Regions from separate parts of the Pradoshia sp. Z5_111 genome, predicted to be linked through region 2. Evidence: riboswitches for the same ligand, from Rfam matches in the RefSeq annotation. Region 2 holds a riboswitch; each other region holds the start of a gene.

Region 1 (7,306 bases), on a different contig from region 2:
GCCGTTTCACCACCTCCTGAACGTATATAAAATCATTACACGCGGATACCATATGGTTCATACAGATGACGTGCAATGATTAATTGCTGAATTTGATTAGTCCCTTCAAAAATGTCATAAATTTTTGCGTCACGATATAATTTCTCTACTAGATGTCCCTCAAGACCATATGGACCGAGTATTTCCTGACAGGCTGAAGTGACCTCCAATGCAATCTTTCCACCATAGGCCTTACACATGGCGGCTTCTTTTGCATTCGGTTTTCCCAAATCTGCTTTCCAGGCTGCTTCCCAGGTTAACAAACGAGCTCCCTGAATTTTTTGCTGCATCTCTGGAAGGAGTCTAAGCGCTTGATGATAATGGTTGCCGTGCTGAGGATATTCTCTTTTCACAAAATCCAATGTATATTCATAGGATGCTCTTGCAATTCCGGTAGCCATGGCTGCGATTATCGGCCTAGTGTTATCGAATGTTTTCATAGCGACCCTGAAACCACCTGATCCATCCGCTTTATTGACATAGGCCTCTTCTCCACCTAAAAGGTTTTCGTCCGGAACAAAGCAATCCTCAAATACAAGCTCTGCTGTTTCAGAAGCACGAAGGCCCATTTTTTCCGCTAGCCTCGAGCATGAAAAGCCAGGTGTATCTTTTTCTACGACGAATGCCCGATGCCCGGCTCTACCTAAATTACGGTCTACCGTAGCAAATACAACAACCCAGGAAGCTCTTTTACCGTTTGTAATAAATATCTTCTGTCCGTTTATCACATAACCGCCGTCTACTTTAACAGCTGTGGTCTGTAAACCGGATACATCAGAACCTGCCTCTGGTTCAGTCAAAGCATATGCTCCCCACTTCGGTTTCTCATCTCTGGAGAAAATGGATAAAAAACGTTCCTTTTGTTCCGGTGTCCCACTATGCTGAACAGGCGGACCTCCAAGCCCTGGCCCGGGTAGCGTCAAGGCAATCGCGCAATCTCCCCAGCCTAATTCCTCAGAGGCAATGACTCCCAATCGATTTCCTTGGCGCTCCTTCGCTTTTTTAGAATCTTTTTTCTTTTTATCATCAGTGGACTCTCCGAAAGAAGACATGCTTAAAGAAATTCCGAGTTGATTTACTTTATCCAGCCAATCATCCGGTACTTTCTTTAATTGATCGGCAATCATGGATACCGGCCGTATTTCATTTTCAGCAAACCAATGGACTACTTCCTTAACTTGACTTTGATGCGGCGTCAACTCGTATGTGATCATGGCTCATCCCCCTCTCCTTACCATACATAATCCAGTTTCCGGCTCTGATTTCTAAATCACCCTCTTGTTCAAACCAGCCGACTTGTGCCTGACCGTCCCTCATCCATTTCTCTACGGGATGCTCTTGAACATATCCATGCCCACCAAGGAGCTGTACAGCTGAATCTGTTACATATCGGAGCGATTGATGTGCTTTGTTAAGTGCCTGGATACTGTGGAAAACAGCATCAGATTCACCTTCATCAATTTGTTTTGCCGCATATAAAACAAGATGCCTTGCTGCACCCGTCTGGATAGCCATTTGTGCAAGGTTAAAAGAAACACCCTGGAATTTTGCAATTTCTACCCCAAACGCTTTTCTCTGGGAGGTATATTCAGCTGTGTAATCAAGGGCAGCTGCCATAACACCAATTTCTTTGGCAGCCTCTAATGTTCGTATACGGCTCAATGATTCATCCATCCAATTTTCAGCTTCTATACCACTGGCCAAAACACTCTCGTTGGAAACGCTTACTTCATTTAGCTGAATTCTTGAAAAGCCGGCACTCAATAGCCCCAAACGATAATCACCTTCTAGCACTTTCCATGAATGATTATTTTCTTGGTCTATCCAGAGCAATACTGTTTCTCCATTAGTAGCAGTTCCTGCAATTAATAGATATTCAGCCTTTTTGGCATTTTTCAGCGGACTCGTCTCTCCATCAATGATGTATCCATTGTCTATTTTTTTGATTTGGAGTTTATGTTGATTTGGATAAACAAAGGCGACTGTTGGACAAATTCCCGTTTCACATTGAGCTTGATAAAAAGAAAATGCATTATGTTCCTCTCTAAGTCGAATAAACGAAGCTCCCTCCCCGGCTCCCGGAAGCCCCTGAATAGTATCAAGGTCACCATAGGCAAGCGCCTCAACAATCTGTATCTGGGAAACGAGCGGCAATTCCAGCCCACCGTATGATTGAGGCAGTTCTAAATTTAATAATCCAAGGTCACTCAACTTTCTAACTATGTCCTTACTTACACCCTGATTTTTTTCCGTTTGCCTGGCATAGGGACGGATCTTTTGAATCGCAAAATCCTTTGCTACATTAACAAATGCCTTTTCTTCCTCACTTGGCAAAAAAGAAACCAACTTTCTCCCTCCTTCATATCAATAGTTTATTAATTTGAGAGACTGCTAAATGATCGCATGACCAATCGGTTTAATAATCTAGCAAGATATTCTACATCTGTCTTTTGATGATTTGGTTCCCGGAATTTTTGAATGACGACTTCATTAATTGCTCCAACCATTGCCTGAGAGATGATCTTAACTTCCTGTTCATTCACATTCTCCGGAAACTCCCGGTAGGCAAAAACAAAGATGAGATCCGCGAAACTTTTAAGTGCTTCACGTCTGACCAGTTCTACTTCGAAAGAAACTCCGACTGATTCGAGTAAAATAAAATTGGCAACAGCCTTATTGGAAAAGCAAATTTCCAAATAGCGAAAAATTCCGGCATATGCTTTATAACCAATTCGTGGTTCCCGTAAGGCTGCAAGCTTAATCTCTTCTGCAACTTCTCCAATCAAGCTTTCACAAAGAGCAACAATCAACGTCTCTTTATTGCCGAATTGTTGGTAGAACGTTGTTTTCGAGACATGTGCATACTCAACTATATCCAGGACTGATGTATTCTTGTAGCCTCTTGTAGTAAATAATTGCAAGGCTGCGTATAGCATTTTATCTCTGGCTTCGGTCGGCAGATCATTAACATATAACATTCTTATCATTCCAATCCCATATGTGAGTACGAATACGTATCGGTATCATCATACCTGCACAAAAGGGAAATTTCAACATAATTGACAGAAAATTTAATTTATTTCATTCGACAAAAAAAGAGCCTCCCAAAGTGTATGGGCGTAGCTCTTAAATGAAATGTTTATTTAAATGTCTCAGGATAGATTTTTTCAGCTATCAGTTGCAAGCCTTCTGTTAAACGTGGTCCTGGTCTTGATACTGTGTCATTATCTACATCATAAACCTGCTTATTTTTAACGGCAGGTACCTCGGACCAAGCTTTTCTTCCATATACCTTTTCTTCAGGATTTTCAATATAATAGCCATATGTAGTAAGAATAACATCTGGATTGCGTTCAATGACTTGTTCTTCATTCATTGTTACCCAACCCTCTTGATCAGCGGCAATATTCTCTGCCTGAATGATATCAAGCATTTCGTCTATATAGGTTCCGTTGGCCGCTGTATATAAATCCGGTGAGGAAGATACTTCAATCCAAACCTTCTTCTTATCTTTTATAGCGTTTGCTTTCTCTTTAATTTCCGCTACTTCTTTTTTCATATCTGAAATAATTTCATCAGCTTTGTCTGATGTTCCTGTTGCTTTAGCAATCAATTCAATTGTTCCATATGCACCATCAAACGAATTGGCGTCAGGTACGATAATGACATCAATACCCGCTGTTTGGAATTGTTTAATGGTATCCTTGGCATTATTAAAATGACTGGCGGAAAGCAGTAGGAGATCCGGATTCAATTCCAGCACTTTTTCAATATTGATTTCTAACCCGCCAACCTTAGGTTTATTAGCAGCTTCTGTAGGGAAATTACAATAATCTGATACACCAATGATTTTCTCTCCAATACCTAGTGCATAAACCGTTTCAGTATTGCTTGGCAGCAAGGATACGATGGTTTCCGGCTTTTCCTCAATCTTGATGCTTTCTCCTGATCCATCTCTTACCTCAATAGGAAAGCCAGAGGAGGTTGATTCAGAATTCTCTTTCTTCTGGTTTGAGTCATCTTTAGTTGACGAACACCCAAACATTAACATAGACAGCATAAGCACTAGTATAAATAAAAATAAATGATTTCGCTTTTTTAACATAGTTATTCCCCTTTCCAACATAATAAAAAAACCTTAGCTCGAAAAAAGCTAAGGCGAAAACCCATATTAAAGTAACAGGATTGGACTCGCCCACTTTTCCCTCCGAAAAATAGTATATACGAAAGTAAGAGCAGGTCTCCTGGCTCTACGCATCAATTTACTCTGATTTACCTTCCCATGCTCTAAATCGGGAGCCGGTGGTTTACAAATCATTTCATCCGCGTATACAGTAGCGGGGGCTGCACCGGATTTGAACCGGTTTCCCTATTATCCTAATAAATAAGGCACTCTTACATTATTCAATATTCATATTTTTTATATGATCAGTATCAGTGTTTTCATTATTCTTCTTCATATTCAACATCAGTATGTTCCCTGCAAAATTGTAAAACCATCGATAATTCATCTTCCTCAAGCTCAAAATCCAAAATACTTTGTGTTTCACTTTCTATAAACTCATATTTTGAAATTTGGTCCTGATTTTCATCCATCACATATATAACACGCAACAGAAGACCCTTATCTGTATATAGTTCATCTTCCTCGGGAACGGAAATCTCCAGCAAATATTCGAACCTTTCTCCAGAAAGGATACCAAATGGGTCCTCCAGTTTCTCAACTGTATAACTTTGTATCTCGATCATCTTTATCAACCTTTCTAAAATGCTTATGTCTATTATACATGTTACATCTCTTTATTAAACATTTTACCCAATTATTCAGCTCCATTTAGGAATATTTTTTAATAAGATTCAAAAACTATATTAAAATCACTTAACCCATAGGAGTTTATTATGCGTACTCTATCTGTTCTCACATTGCTCATTATCCAGCTTCTCATTCCATCTGAAACATTTGCAAAGACAGCCTATCTCAGTTTTGATGATGGTCCCTCAAATATCACACAGGAAATCCTGGATATCCTCAAAGTCCAGGATGTCAAAGCAACCTTTTTTGTAACGGGAACAGCCAGCCCTGGACATATGTATTTATATAAAGATATTGTAAAAAGAGGACACGCTCTTGGATTGCATTCCTATTCTCATAATTATTCCAAAATTTATCGATCGAAGGATACATTTTTCAAAGACATTATTCAGCTGGAAGAATTCCTGAAAAAGGAAGTAGGCGAAAGTCCAAAAATTTTGCGGTTTCCCGGCGGCTCAAATAATTATGTCGCAAAACAATATGCCGGTACTGATTTAATGGATCAATTAAAGACTGAGGTAGTAAAAAGAGGATATAAATATTATGATTGGAACTGTGATGCTAACGATGGATTAAATCCTCCGATTCCAGAAAAAAAATTACTAAAATTAATTATGCAAGGGGTAGATGAAAAAGAAAATCTCTATATCCTCCTGCATGATTTTAACGGTAATACAACAATCGTGGATGGACTTCCGGAAATTATTCGCCGTCTGAAACATAAGGGATATACCTTCAAGATTATGGACGAATCAACACCATCCCTGGAATTTTAATTTTATTAAATGAAGAATATCATAACATACTGGAATTTCTTTATACTTATATCTGGGCATGTAGGCATATGTTGCAGCGCTGCCGGAAGAGTTTTCCCCACGACTATAGTTTACAAAAAAACGCCCTTTTCATTTGGGCGTTTTGTTTTTTATTATTCGACTACAAGGTAATTGCCATGTTCCATATTGATTACGTATTCTGGCTTTGGTGGCTTACCTCCGTGCTCCTTGATTTTCGCTTTATGGCCAGCGATGTGCTCAGGACTCTTTTCCCATGCTTTCCATGCATCTTCTGATTCCCAGCGGATGATCATGACAACTTCCTCTTGCCCACGTGTTGTTTTTTTCACTAACAACTCCCGGCTGATAAAACCTTCACGCTGTTCAATTAACGACGGACCTTGATCTGGCTTCTTTCTGAAGCGTTCCAATACCTTGTCTGAATTTCCCTCTGTCACTATCCACTTACGGATTTGAACAAACATACTTAATCGCCCCTTATTAAAGGAGCATGTCCCACTTGAGACATGCTCCTTGATATGAAGATTATTTTAATTCATTTAAGATTTCATCTAATTTTTCTGCTTCAGTCGTTACACCGTTACTTGAGAAGTACCAGTTAACACCGTCTAAGTAGACAATTTTGCCTTCTTTGTAAGCACTAGTTTTTTTGATAATATCATTTTCAATATCTTTTTTAATTGTTTCTACATCAGAAGCTGTACGGTCGATAATCAATAATACTTCAGGATTGACAGAAAGGATTGACTCATATGAGAAATCAGAACCGTGAGAAGATGCTTCGATATCAGTTGTTGCTGGCTTGAAGCCAAAGTCATTGTAAACATATGCGAAACGGGAATCTTCACCATTGTCGAAACCAGAGATTTTCTTGTCATTATACATCGCTACTAATGCATTTTCATAACCAGCAGCTTTTTCTTTTACTGCATCAACTTTCGCTTGTAATGAAGCTTTCAATTCTTTGCCCTTTTCTTCTTTATCGAAGATTTTAGCTGCTAAATCTACTGTTTCAAATACACCGTCTATGTAGCTTTCGTTGTCAGAACCGATGAAAATAACGTTTGGTGTAATTTCTTTTAATTGTTCATAAAACGGTGTTTGGCGGCCAGAGATGAAAATAACATCCGGCTCAGCAGCTGCTACTGCTTCAAAATCGATTTGCTTTAATGTCCCTACATCGGCAACACCATCAGTAACATATTTTTCTTTTAAGTGCGCTGGCATATTGCCTTTACCGCCGCCTGCAGCCACTCCTACGATTCCCTCAACACCCATTGCATCAAGTGTATCTAAGAACCCATAGTCAAGTGTAACGATGCGTTCAGGCATTTTATCTAATGTTACATCATCAAAAGCAGTTTTTTTACCTTCTTCGTCTTCACGAGATTCGGTTAAAGAAGATACTGTCATTGGGAATTGAGAACTTTCAGTAGTTCCCTTTTCTTCTGTTTGTTCAGAAGACTCTCCTGTTGTTGATTCTTCGCCTGTATTACAAGCTGTCAGCGCTAATGTTAACGCTGCCATAGCAGTTAATAACTTCCACTTCTTCATCCTTTGTCTCCTCCTAAAATACGTTGTTTTTTTAATTGAAAACGATTATCATTTTCACTCGACATTCTCATTCTAAATGAGAATCACAAAATATGTCAACAGT
Region 2 (7,306 bases):
TGCGCCAGCATGATCATCAAGGCATTCAGTGATGAATCGGTTAAATAGTCGGCGACTTTACTGGCATAGTCAGACTGGATACTATCAAGCAATGCCAACAAGCCTATAATTTTCAGAAAGGATTCTTGTTCAATTTCCGAAAGATTTGGAAATTGTTTCGCATCATTTACCATATTGATTTCAAAAGGTGTCCAAAAATTAGATAGCATTACTTTATATTTAGGATATGCCCATGGATAGCGAACATCGTCCCAATTTAAAATATTCGAATTTCTGCCATTAATAATGCCTGTTGAGCTATTCGGTGCATCCCGATCGACTAATTTACGTTTTTCCACTATTGTTTTTGTATCCATTATATTTCCCCCATCCTTATTGGCAGCTTTCGCATTCTTCTATAACAGCGCTTGATGTAGAACGTACATAGTATGTTGTTTTTAATCCGGTCTCCCATGCAAGCAGATGCAAGTCTAATAACTCACGTGCTCTAATATCGTTACGGACATACAAATTAAACGAGATTCCCTGATCGATATGTTTTTGACGACGTGCGTTTTGGAGAATACTCCATTTTTGGTCAATTAAATAAACGGATTTATAATACCACATCGTCTCCAGATTCAAGTCAGGTGCAGTCACTGGAATGCGGTAATTCTTCTTCTCTTCGGAATATTCCCTTCTGAAAATCGGATCAATTCCGGATGTAGAGCCGGCAATAATCGCAGTTGAAGAATTCGGTGCCACGGCCATAAGATAGCCATTTCGAATTCCGGATGTATGCACTCTGTTTTTCAATTGATTCCAAGCATCTGAATCATAGCCTCTTTGGTCAAAATAAGATCCGGTCTCCCAATCAGATCCTTCAAAAAATGGGTAAGCACCTTTTTCACCAGCTAAATCCACACTTGATTTAATCGTTAAATAAGCGATTTTTTCATATAATCGGTCACAGTATTCAACGGCTTTCTCTGATTCCCAGGCAATGCCCTCAAGCGCTAATAAATGATGCCAGCCAAATGTCCCAAGTCCTATAGCACGATAATTTTTATTCGTTATATTTGCCTGAATGACCGGGATATTATTTAAATCAATGACATTATCAAGCATTCTCACCTGTATCTTAATTAAGCGTTCAAGGACATCTTCCTTTACAGCTTTGGCAAGGGCGATAGACGAAAGATTACATACAACAAAGTCACCCGGTGTTTTTTCAATAATAATTTTCCCATCCTCGGTTCTTTGTTCAATAACTTTGGTAGCACTTTGATTTTGCATAATTTCCGTACATAAATTACTGCAATATATCATTCCTTTATGGCGATTAGCATTAGAGCGGTTGACCGTATCCCGATAAAACATATAAGGTGTTCCTGTTTCAAGCTGAGAAATCATGATCGCCTTAAACACTTCAATGGCAGGTATTTCTTTTTTGGAAAGCTGCGGATGTTTGATACATTCAGTATATTTTTGTCTGAATTGGCCATCCCCTGCTTCTTCATCAAAATAATCTTCAAGAGAATATCCCATTACTTTTCTTACTTCATGCGGATCAAATAAATACCAGGTACCCCGCTCCTTGACCATTTCCATAAATAAATCCGGAATGCATACACCAGTAAATAAATCATGCGTTCGAAAACGTTCATCCCCATTATTTAAACGCGCTTCGAGGAAGGCAAATATATCCTTATGCCAAACATCCAGATAAACTGCAATGGCACCCTGTCTTTGGCCCAGTTGGTCCACACTGACGGCGGTATTATTTAATTGCTTCATCCATGGTATAACTCCTGAGGAAACACCCTTAAATCCTTTAATATCACTGCCTCGCGCTCTAATTCCCCCTAAATAAACACCTATTCCTCCGCCATTTTTAGATAGATTGGCAATATCGGTGTTTGAATCATAGATACCTTGTAAACTATCATCAACAGTATCGATAAAACAACTGGATAATTGGCCATAGCTTTTCCCAGCATTAGCAAGCGTAGGAGTTGCCACCGTCATATATAGATTAGATAAGGCCCAATATGCTTCTCTTATTAATTCGATTCGCTGTTCTTTAGGCTCATTGATCATTAAAGTCATGGCAATAATCATAAACCGTTCCTGAGGAAGTTCATATAAGCTTCCATGATGAGATTTGGCTAAATAGCGATCTGCCAGTGTCCGAATGCCAATATACGTAAACAACTGATCTTTTGATGGATCGATGACTGCTTCGAGTTCATTGATTTCGTCTTCCGTATATTCATTTAACAATGCTGGATTATAAATCCCCATATCAGTCAATAGTTCAACAAGCTGATGAAAGCTCCCATATTTGTGTGTTAAATCATATCCCCGGCTTTTTGAAGCTTTATCATATAACTGGTCTAAATAAATAGTTGCCGCCACAAATGTCCAATCAGGCTCATCAGCAGAGATACGCTCTACGGCGCTTAGTACCAGTAAATTCACCAACTCTTTCTTGCTATAGTCAGACTTATACTCAAGTGCTGTCTTGATTTTTTCTAAGTATTCCTCTGCTGAATAGATAGATGTATAAGAACTAACACATTCCTTTATGTATGTTTCTATGCTTTTTAAATTTATAACTTCCAGACTTGCATAGTTTGATTCGTAAGATACTGCCATACTAAATTCCCCCTTATTGTTTGCCGATAAATCGATTAAAAACGTCTGTTCCCTCCACGCAAAAAATCCCATTGCCTAAAAATAAGCAATGGGAAAGAAATAATAACAAGATCGAACTGTTCAATATTGCTATTTCATCCGTTCCACCTTCATTGCTCCCGATAAAGGCAAACCAGTGAAAAAGGCAGGTCTCCTGACTCATGCTTCGCTTTACTCTAAGTCCTTCCCATAGATTTCTCTACAGTGGTTTACTTATTTCATCAGCATTTACAGTTGCGGGTACAGTTCCGGATTTTAACCGGATTCCCTATTAAGTCGAATTACGACACCTTAAACACGTTAAACTCAATATATAGTATTTTAATTTAAAACAATAACAACATATAGAATTATAAATCTTATATGTGAAAATAGCAACTAAAATTCCGACAATTTATTTAGGCAATTGCTGGAGAAATTGATTGATAAATGCTTCGGATTTCAATCGAATTCCAATGTATGGCGGATGAACACGTTTATTGGCTTCAAGAGGAACCCCCAACCACAATACTTTTTGGTCAAGGATGACAAATGTGAAGCTTGGCCCATTCTGAAGATGGATATCCGGATCCAAATAGGAATGGGAATCTGGAGAATACATCATCAGTCTTGTTCTTGAGTTCCTCGTCTTCACTCTTTGAACAAAATCCGATGATAACACACTGGAATTTGGCAAGGAAAGGATAATGGAAGATTGGGCTTTTTTTAAATCCTGATAGAACCCTTCCAAATTTCTTGCATAAATCCATTGTAATTTTGGATGATGGTTGGCAATCCATTTGCCTATTTGATCCATATTGACCATTTGATTCCGTTTCATTTGATATTGAACGAGCTGATGAAGAGTTTTTGTATGCGAAACTTTTGATTCTATAAACTCCACATCGCTGACATGAATCAGTTTCCCTTTTGTTCTGGTAATTGCAACATTTAACAGCCGTTCACTTTCCCTGCCCGTTAAAAGCATCCCTGCCCGATTTTGCGGATAACTATCTACACTATCAAATACCATTACTTCCCGTTCACTTCCCTGGAAACGATGGACAGTGGCAGCCAATATATCATGCAGGCCGTTCTCTTCCTCATATAGATCTTTAATTAATGTTTCCATCAATTGTGCCTGCGCACGATAAGGGGTTGCATAACCGATTGATTTACTCCCATTGCTGTAGGCTTCATGAATAACCTGAAAGGATAACAATAGATTCATCAAATTCATTCTAGAACCAGAGGAAGTGCCCGTAAAGCAGTGTTCCCCTGTGAAGCTCGTATTTAACAGTACGGAAGCACGATCTACAAAAGGTGTTTTTGAAACGATATCTTTTTTGTTTATATGAACACTTGGATGATCGCCAACCAGTGAATTATAGACATATTGGTTCGTAAAAGCGGAGATATCCGGATGCATTCTCCTCTGTTCCTTTAATAAAAACAGATGAGTATGAAGTTTTCCTCCTCGTGCAATATCAGCAACACCGGCACGATGGAAGATATCCTCCTTCAGCCAGCGGTCTACAAGCTCTCCCCTCGAAACCGCAATAGGAGGCAATTGCTTAAAATCTCCACAAATAATACAACGCTTGGCGAGAGAGCCGGCAAAGGCAATTTGCGGGATAAAGGCCATACTGGCTTCATCAATGATAACTAGATCATACTCTTGTTCAAAAATACTCGGGTCCATTGCTGCTTTCGCCAAGGTAGTCCCAACAATGAAGGCATTTTTGACTAAATGAATTTCTTTTTGCCTTATTTTCTCTAAGATTCTGCCCAGTTTTTTTTCAAGGTCAAGAAGCTGCTCCGAGTCACGTACGCTAAAAGACAGAGACAGATCTTTTTTTAGCAGTTTCTTTTCTTCAGCAATCGAATCCCTTTCCTTCACTAAATGTCCATCATGACTTTCCAATAATTTAGCCGGCAATATATCCCCATGCATCAGAAGACCCTCACCAGTTTGAGAGCCGTAACGTAAAATATCTCCTTCATGAAAACGATCCGCTCGTTTAACAAATGCCGTAATTTCGGCAAGCAGGACATCCACAGCCTGATTACTGTGAGAGAGAACTAATATACGTTTCTTTTTAAAATATTTATTGGCTGCCGTTCGTGCTAAAGTATACGTTTTTCCTGTTCCTGGCGGTCCCCAAACATATGTGACCGGGTTATATTTTGATCTGGCATATAATTCGCGTACCGCGCTTTTACTTGTTTTGTCCGTTCGTTTATCAGGCATGGAAGGCTCCATAATCCGTTTAACCCGACTTCTTTTCCGCTTACTTTTCCTGATATCATCCAGTCTTTCAATTAGCTGATCTAAAAGTTCCCATGGGTCATGATAAATCGTAGCCTCTTCAATCAATTCACCTATTGATTGTTCAAGAGACAGAAGCAAACTATTGCCCTCAGACGATAGGATTCTGGCATCAAACCGACTCCCGCCCCATTCCAGCTTAGAAATCGTTCCAACAGGTATACGCAAAATACTGGATGACTCAAAATAGTACGTAAAAGAATCACCTGACATAATCTTATTGCCATTCATCAGGTGATAGCGGGTACTTCCATATTTTTTTAAATACTGAATCTCTTCTTCAAGTGCTTCCTGCCATTCTTCAATATATTCTTGTGTTGAATTCATTCTTTGTGCCCCTCAAATCATAAACCTAAATTATCTCTAATTTGATAACTATACCATACAAACTAAAACTAGAATAGTCGATGGCACATACTCACCTAACCGAAACATGCATCCAGACACCGTATTGTTTCTCGTATTAAGGGGTGTATAGTTATGACATTTTGTTTATGATTTTTTTGTAAAGAGTTGCTTAAGTGATTCAAAAAAACCTGTCTTTTTTTCTGTCTCCTCAGTATTAGTTTCTTCCTGTGCCGGTTCTTTTAATGTAATGTTATCGTTATTAATTGCATGATCATAGGCCAATACCAAACCATTAGGTGAATTATAGTCTTTATTGGTCACGATTTTAAATTGAATCCCATGTTCATCTGCTGCTTTAACGAATTTCGATAGATGGGAATAATTAATGTGGCCATTTAAATAAAGCTTAGCGCCCTTATTTTTTTTCAATAGGTCAATAAATCCATGTGGGATTTGTTTTTGAAAAACCTGAGCCTGTGTTAATGCGACAACCACACGTTCACGTAAGCTCCCAAGAAATTCTTTCCGTTCAGCAGGCTTTATTTCTTTAACGCCATGTATCCCTTCCTGTAAGTAATCATCTACTGTTTTCTTATTCATTTTATTTCCTCCTTGAATACTAATTAACATATGTAAATCGTTCTTAACTTGAGCTTATGTATTAGTTTGGTAAAATGCCTTCTCAACGATTCCCTATTTAAGAAAACCTGATTAGCCTCTTTACTATTTTTTGATTGATCCGCCAGCATTATGTATTTAAAGCTCGCTATTTGTGTACCATTATTGATATATTCAACCGAATCCCAGGTATGAATATATATAAAAAGACACCTGTTAAAAAACAGGTGCCTTGTTCGAAAAAATTGAGGCGAGTCACCACACTCCACATAGTGTGTACCATAAGGTATGTGCTCGACTTACACAATTCAGCTCATCGCATATATTAATATAACATCATGCCAGATATTTTGCAAGTAAAACTTACGATAATGCTTCTGTTAATGCTGGAACTACCTGTTTCTTACGGGAAACAACCCCTTTTAGAACAGCTGTATTATTTACCAATGTAACATGGAAAGCTTTTTCAACTGCTGCAGCTTTTTCACCAATAGCAAGGGCAACAGAATCATTTGTTAGGATATCTGTTACAACTAATAGGAATAAATCCAGACCCTTTTCATTAATAGCTGCCTGCATAGCTGCTTCGAGTTCTACTTGCTTCGCCATTACATCGTTTGTATCAACTGCATTCACTTGTGCAATTTCCACTTTTGATGTGCCCATGGAGAACTCTTTAGCATCCAAAGAAATTAATTCTGCAATAGTTTTCTTGCTTAAATCTGCTCCAGCTTTTAACATTTCCAATCCGTATTCTTCTGCATTCACACCAGCTATTTCAGCCAATTCTTTTGCAGCAGCAACATCCTGCTCCGTGCATGTTGGGGATTTGAATAATAAAGAATCAGAAATAATAGCGGATAACATTAAGCCAGCCACTTCTTTTTTGATCTGAACGCCGTTTTCTTTGTATAGCTTATTTAAAATGGTAGCTGTACATCCAACCGGCTCAGCACGGTAGTACAATGGATCCGCTGTTTCAAAATTAGCAATGCGGTGATGATCAATAACTTCTAATACTCGAACCTGATCGATATCATCCGCACTTTGCTGTCTTTCATTGTGATCCACAAGAATTACTTCCTGAGTTTCTTCCGCAACCTTCTCAACCAAACGGGGAGCTGCCACTTTAAATGCATCAAGTGCATATTGTGTTTCACCATTAATGGCACCAAGTCGAATCGGCTCTGCTTCAACACCCAACTCTTTTTTTAATTCAGCATAAGCGATTGCTGAACAAATTGTGTCAGTATCTGGATTTTTATGTCCAAAAATCAATACTTTACTCATTTACAAAAACTCCCTTAATATAATATGTACTCCATTTACCAGCGCAAATGGAAACTCCTTCGACCA
Region 3 (7,306 bases), on a different contig from region 2:
CTCCAGATGCTTCGTTCATCTTTTTAGCCCTCTTTATAATATCTTGATCTTCACCGGCCTCGATATCTTGATTATTAATGCCATTACGAGTCTTTTGTTCCGGATTATTATGTTTAGAACGTTTTCGCATAGTGAATACCCCCTTAGCGTCTGCGCACAACCATTGCATGCTGAATATCCTGAACCTGTATTTTCATACGGTTCAACATATCACGCTGTTGATCATTTGCACTGTGATCCATTGCCTCTAACTCATTAAATGAGTTTTCCAATCTGACCAATGCCTCGGTATATCCTGCTTCATTGTAATGCTCCTGTTTTGCAGACTCCTTATATTGCTCTTCTGCGAATTCAATTGCATTAGCACATCGTTCCATACACTCACCCATGGATTTTCGTGTAGCCAAAGATACCCTCTCCTTTTTTCATTGGATTGGTTTACAAAAGCTCATCCATTATCCATTATGCCCCTTTGAAATAAAAAGATTAGTGATTTTTAATAGCTGCTAATAATAGTCAATTGGAAAGTATACATCAGCGTGGTAGAATGGAGTTTATGTTCTTGAAATCTAAACAGGGGGGTTTTGTAATGAAACAGGTTAACCCTTTTCAATATGCAAGTGACGACAAACGTTATCATACATGGAATTATCATCTCCGCAATCAATTTGGTCACAAGGTATTTAAAGTAGCTCTTGATGGTGGATTTGATTGCCCGAACCGTGATGGCACGGTAGCTTTTGGTGGCTGTACTTTTTGCAGTGCCGCTGGATCCGGTGATTTTGCCGGTAATCGTGTTGAGGATCTGCAAAAACAATTTGCCGATATAAAAGCAAAAATGCATCAAAAATGGAAGGACGGCAAGTATATGGCCTACTTCCAAGCTTATACGAATACCCATGCGCCCGTTGAGGTGTTACGGGAAAAATTCGAAACCGTCATAAACGAGGAAGGTGTAGTCGGATTATCCATTGCCACTCGTCCAGACTGTCTGCCTGATGATGTAGTAGAATATTTAGCTGAATTAAATGAGCGTACTTACCTGTGGGTTGAGCTTGGCCTGCAAACTGTTCACGAGAAAACAGCTAATATCATAAACCGTGCACATGATTATCCAACCTATGTGGAGGGAGTAAACAAGCTTCGGAAACATGGTATACGCATTTGCAGCCATATCATTAATGGCTTACCGCTTGAAACTCCAGAAATGATGATGGAGACGGCTAAAGAAGTTGCTAAACTAGATGTACAGGGAATTAAAATTCACCTCTTGCATCTCTTAAAGGGCACTCCAATGGTGAAACAATACGAAAAAGGAATGTTGGAATTCCTTTCGTTAGATGAATATGTCAATCTCGTCTGTGATCAGTTGGAGATCCTTCCACCTGAAATGATTGTCCATCGTATTACCGGTGACGGACCAATTGATCTAATGGTTGGACCAATGTGGAGCGTTAATAAATGGGAAGTATTAAATGCCATTGATGCTGAATTAAAGCGTCGTAATAGCTACCAAGGTAAATTTTATGTACCAAATAAGGATGCTGTCATCAATGAAGCTTGATCGTATCCTTCCCTTCGCAAGACTATTGCTTGAAAAAGCAGTTAAACCTGGTGATATAGCTATTGATTGTACGATGGGCAATGGGCATGACACCGTATTTTTAGCAAATTTAACTGGTCCGGATGGACATGTATACAGCTTCGACATTCAGGAATCTGCCTTGCAAAAAACGGAAGAGAGACTGATGACAAATGAGCTTCAGGAGCGGGTAACACTGATTCAAGCAGGTCATGAGCACTTACAGGAATTTATCCCATCTGGCAAACCTGTAACAGGCGCCATCTTTAATTTAGGCTATTTGCCTGGCGGCGATAAAGAAATCATTACAACCGCTCCTACCACGATTCAGGCTGTAACATCATTACTCGATATTATGGAGCCTGAAGGCATCATAGTTCTTGTCATCTATCACGGTCATCCTGGCGGAGATATTGAACGTGACGAATTAATCAAATTCGTTACAGAGCTTCCACAGGATACGGCCCATGTGCTGGAATATCGATTTATGAATCAAAAAAACAACCCGCCATTTATTATCGCTATCGAAAAACGTTAAAAAAGTGTGAGCTCACGGAAGCTCACACTTTTTATATAAAATCATTTATAGTTTTCAGGAGTAAAAAAGATTTGCGGTGTTCCCGTAATAGGATGAGGGCGACTTACCAGATCTACCTCGTATACAGACGAAAGCAAGGTTTCATCATAAAGTAAATCTATTCCACCCTCCGCCACCTTCCTTCCATCCTTAAGCAAAGCACATCTATCTGCATATAAAGCTGCCATGTTTAAATCATGGAGGATAGCGACAATCGTCAGACCATTTTGAAGCTGGAGCCTCTTTAATAGATTTAACAATTCAATTGTATGCTTTACATCCAGATGATTTGTAGGTTCATCGAGAAACAGCAGCTTTGGCTGCTGGGCCAAAGCCTTTGCTAAAAGGACACGTTGCTTTTCCCCGCCGCTTAATGACGAAAAATATGTATATTTAAATTTCAGCGTGTTTGTCTGAGCGAGACACTCATCAACAATTGAGTAATCCTCACTACGGTAATGATTAAAAAATCCCTTTTCCTGATAAGGATATCTGCCTAAGAGTACGATTTCTTCCACCGTAAAATCTATTCCCACCATCTGTTCCTGACTTAACACGGCAGCTATTTTAGCCAATTCTCCGGTTTTATAGGATGAGGTCCTTTTCCCATTAATAATTGAAGTCCCTTCTTTATATTCCATTTTCCCCAATATACTTTTAATCAATGTCGTCTTACCGCTTCCATTTGGACCCAGAAGAGCAAAAAAATCTCCACTCTCAACCTTAATAGAAAAGTCCTGAAGCACTCGCTTATTTTTATGATAGCCTGCACTGAGGCTCTCTACAGTTAACATGTCAAATTCCTTCTTTTTATCCGTTCTTTAATCAGTAAGATAGTAAATACCGGTGCACCGATTAAGGCAGTAATGACACCGATTGGTAATTCCTGCGGGTTGATAATCGTACGTGCAATCAAGTCAGCCAATACGAGATATCCACCTCCAATAATCATGGATAACGGCAGTAAGTGGCGATGGTCAGCACCAGCAATCAGGCGAACAAGATGTGGAATAACCAGTCCAACAAAGCCAATAGCTCCTGATACAGCAACTGCGGCACCCGTTAATAGTCCTGCCCCAATAATAATCGTTATTTTCTTTCGTTTCACATCGATTCCATTATATTGGGCGGATTGATCTCCAAGAGCCATCCCGTTTAGTTCACGATAATGAAATAAAATGATGGACGCTCCTATAATAAAAAAGGGAATCAATATACTGACGTGCCCCCAATTTTTCATGGCCACACTGCCCATCAGCCAGTTTAATACCTCCCTCATTTGATCCCCTGAGGATAGCGCAATGATAAGTGAGACCACAGCGCCAATGAATGAATTCATAATTATACCGGCTAAAATAATGGTCTCATTCGCATAGGTAACACTGGCCGCCTTTGTAATGCCAAATACAATAAACAAGGTAATAAAACTAAACACGATTGCAACAAGCGGCAAGGTGAACTGACCAAAAAGAGCAAATTCGATATTAAAGAATAGAACAATCACTGCCCCAACCGAAGCACCGGAAGAAATTCCGATCGTATATGGATCAGATAGTGGATTTTGCAAAAGTCCCTGAAAGGCAGCACCGGCAAGTGCCAGTGCGGCACCCACAAATAAAGCGATCAGTACCCTCGGTAATCGTATATTCCAAATGATCATTTCTATATTTTTTGGACCGGTATAGAAGGATTCCTGGCCGGTCACGTTTTTTAAGAGAATTCCAAGAATATCTTTAAATGACATGTCCACGCTGCCTATAAACAAACCGAGCAGCGCAGCGAGCAGCAAAAACAGGATACTCCCAAAATAAATACCGGTTGTTCTATTTTTATTATTCATAGCTTATACTTCAATTCCTCTTTACTCCTACGGCGAACCTCGGATTATTCATGCACTTTAAATCAAGATTAAACAGCTTCAACACATAAAAAATCCTTAGCTCAGGATGGTATTGAGCTAAGGATTCACTTTTTCACGCCTGTGAATACAATAAGCCTACTTTTCCCTCCGAAAAATAAGTACTAAAACTCTAAAAGCAGGTTTCCTGGCTTTTACTAAATCAAATCGTGATTTAGTAAGTACAGTAGCGGGGGCTGCAACGGATTTGAACCGTTTTCCCTTTTACCCTCGTGTACCGAGGCACTTTTAAAGTGATTTATGAGATTTCATTCTTATTCTAATAGATTGATTGAGTAATATCAAATCCACCATTATTTCAACAGTTCTTCGGCAATTAATCTAAAGGAATTCTCTTTAGCCTCATATGAATGGGTGATCGTTACAAGCATAATTTCATTTGTAAAGAAGCGTTCACTCAGCTCTCTAATTTTTTCCCCGATCGTTTTAGGAGAACCGATAATCATCTTGCTCCTGTTGTAATCGATCCGCGCTTTCTCAAACTGCGATAATGACAGTTCATGAATTTCTTTTGGGTGAGGTGTTCCCTCTCTTATAATTCCCTGTGAAAGAAACAGCATCGATAAATCCAATGAACCAGCCAGATATTCTGCCTCTTCATCCGATTCCGCACAAACCGTAAATACAGTAACCATACCCGATGGATTCTGTACTAACTCTGTAGGTCGAAATGCTTCATGATAATGCTTCATATTTTCTTCAGCATATTCACTGTTAATAAACAAAGCAAAATTATAGGGTATACCCTTTTGGGCTGCAAGAGCCGCGCTGGAAGAACTAGATCCAAGCATCCATAATTCCGGCGGAGACGTAATGGTAGGTGTCACGGATAACCCATATAGAGGATGCAATTCCGGTATTTGATCATAGAGATACCAGGATAATTCATCTACCTGATCAGGAAAACGATGCAGTTCCTGTACTCTACCTTCCTGCAACGCTCGTGTTGCTCTTGGCATCCCTCCAGGAGCCCTGCCGATTCCCAAATCTATTCTTCCCGGAGCTAAACCAGATAATACTCTGAAGTTTTCGGCTACTTTGTAAGCACTGTAATGAGGCAGCATAACACCGCCTGTTCCAACTCTTATTTTATCTGTTTGAGCAGCAATCCATGTTGCCAATATCTCAGGCGAAGATCCTGCCAAGCCTTGACTATCATGATGCTCGCTGACCCAAAATCTTGAGTATCCCCACTCCTCAGACAATTTTGCCAGTTTGACCGTATTAGCAAGTGCCTGCTCTGAAGGCTCTCCAACAGAGCGCGGTGACTGGTCTAGAATACTTAACTTTACCATTCTGCTCCATCCCCTTAGTATTGAATGCTAGACTCGCCTATTCTTCTTCATCCTCTTAAACGCATGATACAGCTTACTATTCCAATAAAAGAAATACGCTGAACGGCCACCCAGGCTTAGCATTTTTTTAGTATATTTCTTAACCGACGACTGATTTTTCACCTTGGAATCGGCTAAATAAATACCTAATAACCCCTGGTTAATCATGCTGTGGAACTTGCTATCCGGTATTTTTGTTACATCTAAATTGGCTTGTTCAACAAAATAACAAAGTCTTTCAATCATTTGCTCTTCCGTTTCGTAATAAAAACAGAAATTTAAATCGTCGCCTTGGCGGTCCTCCTCCTGATCAATAAAATAGTCCAGCATAATATGCAATCCTTGCACATAAGGAAAATAAGATTCATATATGTCTTTTCCCAAATGTTGAGTGAAATTTTTTCGCACTGCATATGAAACTAAGCAAAAAATGCCCAGAGTAGATCCTGCGCAAGCACTGAATTCATACCATGACAGACCTACTGGAAGCTGCTGTTTATTTTCATTGAACCAGGTTTCTAATCTATGTACCCGTTCTTCCCATTTAACATGCTTATGTATTTGTAAATCACAATAAAAGGTGCAAAGCTTTTTCAAATAAGGCTCGATATGTTCGTAATGCACCATATTCGCCAGAACAGATTGACAGGTTTTTACCAACTCGACTAAATACCCGCCATCCTCCTGCTCCTCTCTGAGTTCATAATAATTTCTCGTCAAGGCCTCCGGATTAAGAGCATCCTTCATAGATTGATGCAATAGCGTAAAATCATTAGGATCAAGTGAGGTACTGCGGTCACATAGATTATCAAGATAATCACTGATGGTTTGATACGCAACAATAAATCGAATGACATCATCTTTTTTTTCACCTGCTGCGAGAGCTAATATAGAACCACCCTCGCAATGGAAAGTTTTGTGGGCAATACTGGATAAGGCCTGAGTACGCAGCTCTTCATTTGGGATTTTTTCTGCCTTTGCCTGCCAACTCGCGAGTTCCCGATGAACAATCGGAAATACATTTCTGTATACATTCTTTACTAAGCTGATATCACTAGTGGGTAATTTCATTTGTGTCCCATCTCCTAACCCCTTAAACGATATACCCTATATTGCGCAATCTCGCTTCAATGAAGCTCTTTGCATATAGAAATACATCTTCTCTCTCTGGCTCATTAAATATTTCATGATACAGCTTAGGCCATTCTTTATAATGCTTTTCGGATGCCGGAAAGTAGTTAAACCATTCTCTAACCATAGCCTTGTCCACTATTTTGTCGTCCCCTGCCTGCATAACAAGAACAGGAATATCCGGGAAATCCTCATCAAAATCAAAGGCATCCTTCATAGCTGAAATTAATTCACGATACCATCTGACTGATACACTTGTGATGTAGAGTGAATCGTTCAAATCAAATTCAATAACTTCTGGATTTCTCGTTGCCATTTCAACAGTTAATCCTGAAGGTTTTTTATATGTAGGATAAACAAGATTTAAAACCTTTGACATGGATTCAAGTAATTTTGGAGGGTGAATTAATGTTCCAAAACATGGTGAAGATAGGATAATACCCGCTAAATTATATTCCTTAAGTTGAAGCATGTTAATGATGATGAGTCCTCCCATGCTATGACCTAGCATGAATACAGGCAAACCAAATGTATAAGCCTCGTTCACCCATGAATCAACCTCATCAATATAATCCTCAAATGAATCAATATGCCCTCGATTTGCACGTGAAGTCATTCCCTGACCTGGCAAATCTCCAATAATTACGTGATACCCTTCTGATAGCCATCTTTCAATTAACCATTTATATCTGCCTGAATGCTCCATGGCGCCGTGAACAATCACGATTACACCATAGGCTTTCCCCTCAGCTTCCCACTTTTTC

The links. Region 2 has a riboswitch for cobalamin ahead of AC4D4A_RS02075 (ribonucleoside-diphosphate reductase subunit alpha). Riboswitches for the same ligand answer to the same signal wherever they lie in the genome.
Region 1: another riboswitch for cobalamin. It lies ahead of AC4D4A_RS17860 (ABC transporter substrate-binding protein); the one in region 2 lies ahead of AC4D4A_RS02075 (ribonucleoside-diphosphate reductase subunit alpha).
Region 3: another riboswitch for cobalamin. It lies ahead of AC4D4A_RS13405 (FecCD family ABC transporter permease); the one in region 2 lies ahead of AC4D4A_RS02075 (ribonucleoside-diphosphate reductase subunit alpha).

Annotation. Positions count from the first base shown of each region.
Region 1 covers NZ_JBZCPQ010000014.1:4,476-11,781, forward strand. Annotated here, with positions in the region: gene AC4D4A_RS17845 (acyl-CoA dehydrogenase family protein) at 36-1,253, opposite strand; gene AC4D4A_RS17850 (acyl-CoA dehydrogenase family protein) at 1,213-2,385, opposite strand; gene AC4D4A_RS17855 (TetR/AcrR family transcriptional regulator) at 2,415-3,026, opposite strand; gene AC4D4A_RS17860 (ABC transporter substrate-binding protein) at 3,179-4,144, opposite strand; cobalamin riboswitch at 4,257-4,451, opposite strand; gene AC4D4A_RS17865 (DUF6509 family protein) at 4,486-4,788, opposite strand; gene AC4D4A_RS17870 (polysaccharide deacetylase family protein) at 4,939-5,628, shown strand; gene AC4D4A_RS17875 (antibiotic biosynthesis monooxygenase family protein) at 5,781-6,113, opposite strand; gene AC4D4A_RS17880 (siderophore ABC transporter substrate-binding protein) at 6,175-7,203, opposite strand.
Region 2 covers NZ_JBZCPQ010000001.1:419,454-426,759, reverse strand. Annotated here, with positions in the region: gene AC4D4A_RS02080 (ribonucleotide-diphosphate reductase subunit beta) at 1-356, opposite strand, end outside; gene AC4D4A_RS02075 (ribonucleoside-diphosphate reductase subunit alpha) at 373-2,637, opposite strand; cobalamin riboswitch at 2,804-2,985, opposite strand; gene AC4D4A_RS02070 (DEAD/DEAH box helicase) at 3,071-5,311, opposite strand; gene AC4D4A_RS02065 (YueI family protein) at 5,477-5,932, opposite strand; gene AC4D4A_RS02060 (manganese-dependent inorganic pyrophosphatase) at 6,314-7,240, opposite strand.
Region 3 covers NZ_JBZCPQ010000006.1:35,369-42,674, reverse strand. Annotated here, with positions in the region: gene AC4D4A_RS13430 (glycogen biosynthesis protein GlgD) at 1-130, opposite strand, end outside; gene AC4D4A_RS13425 (YtzC family protein) at 144-407, opposite strand; gene mnmL (tRNA modification radical SAM protein MnmL/YtqA) at 590-1,564, shown strand; gene mnmM (tRNA 5-(aminomethyl)-2-thiouridylate-methyltransferase MnmM) at 1,554-2,120, shown strand; gene AC4D4A_RS13410 (ABC transporter ATP-binding protein) at 2,162-2,953, opposite strand; gene AC4D4A_RS13405 (FecCD family ABC transporter permease) at 2,947-3,999, opposite strand; cobalamin riboswitch at 4,178-4,322, opposite strand; gene AC4D4A_RS13400 (LLM class flavin-dependent oxidoreductase) at 4,371-5,372, opposite strand; gene AC4D4A_RS13395 (tetraprenyl-beta-curcumene synthase family protein) at 5,400-6,482, opposite strand; gene AC4D4A_RS13390 (alpha/beta hydrolase) at 6,505-7,306, opposite strand, start outside.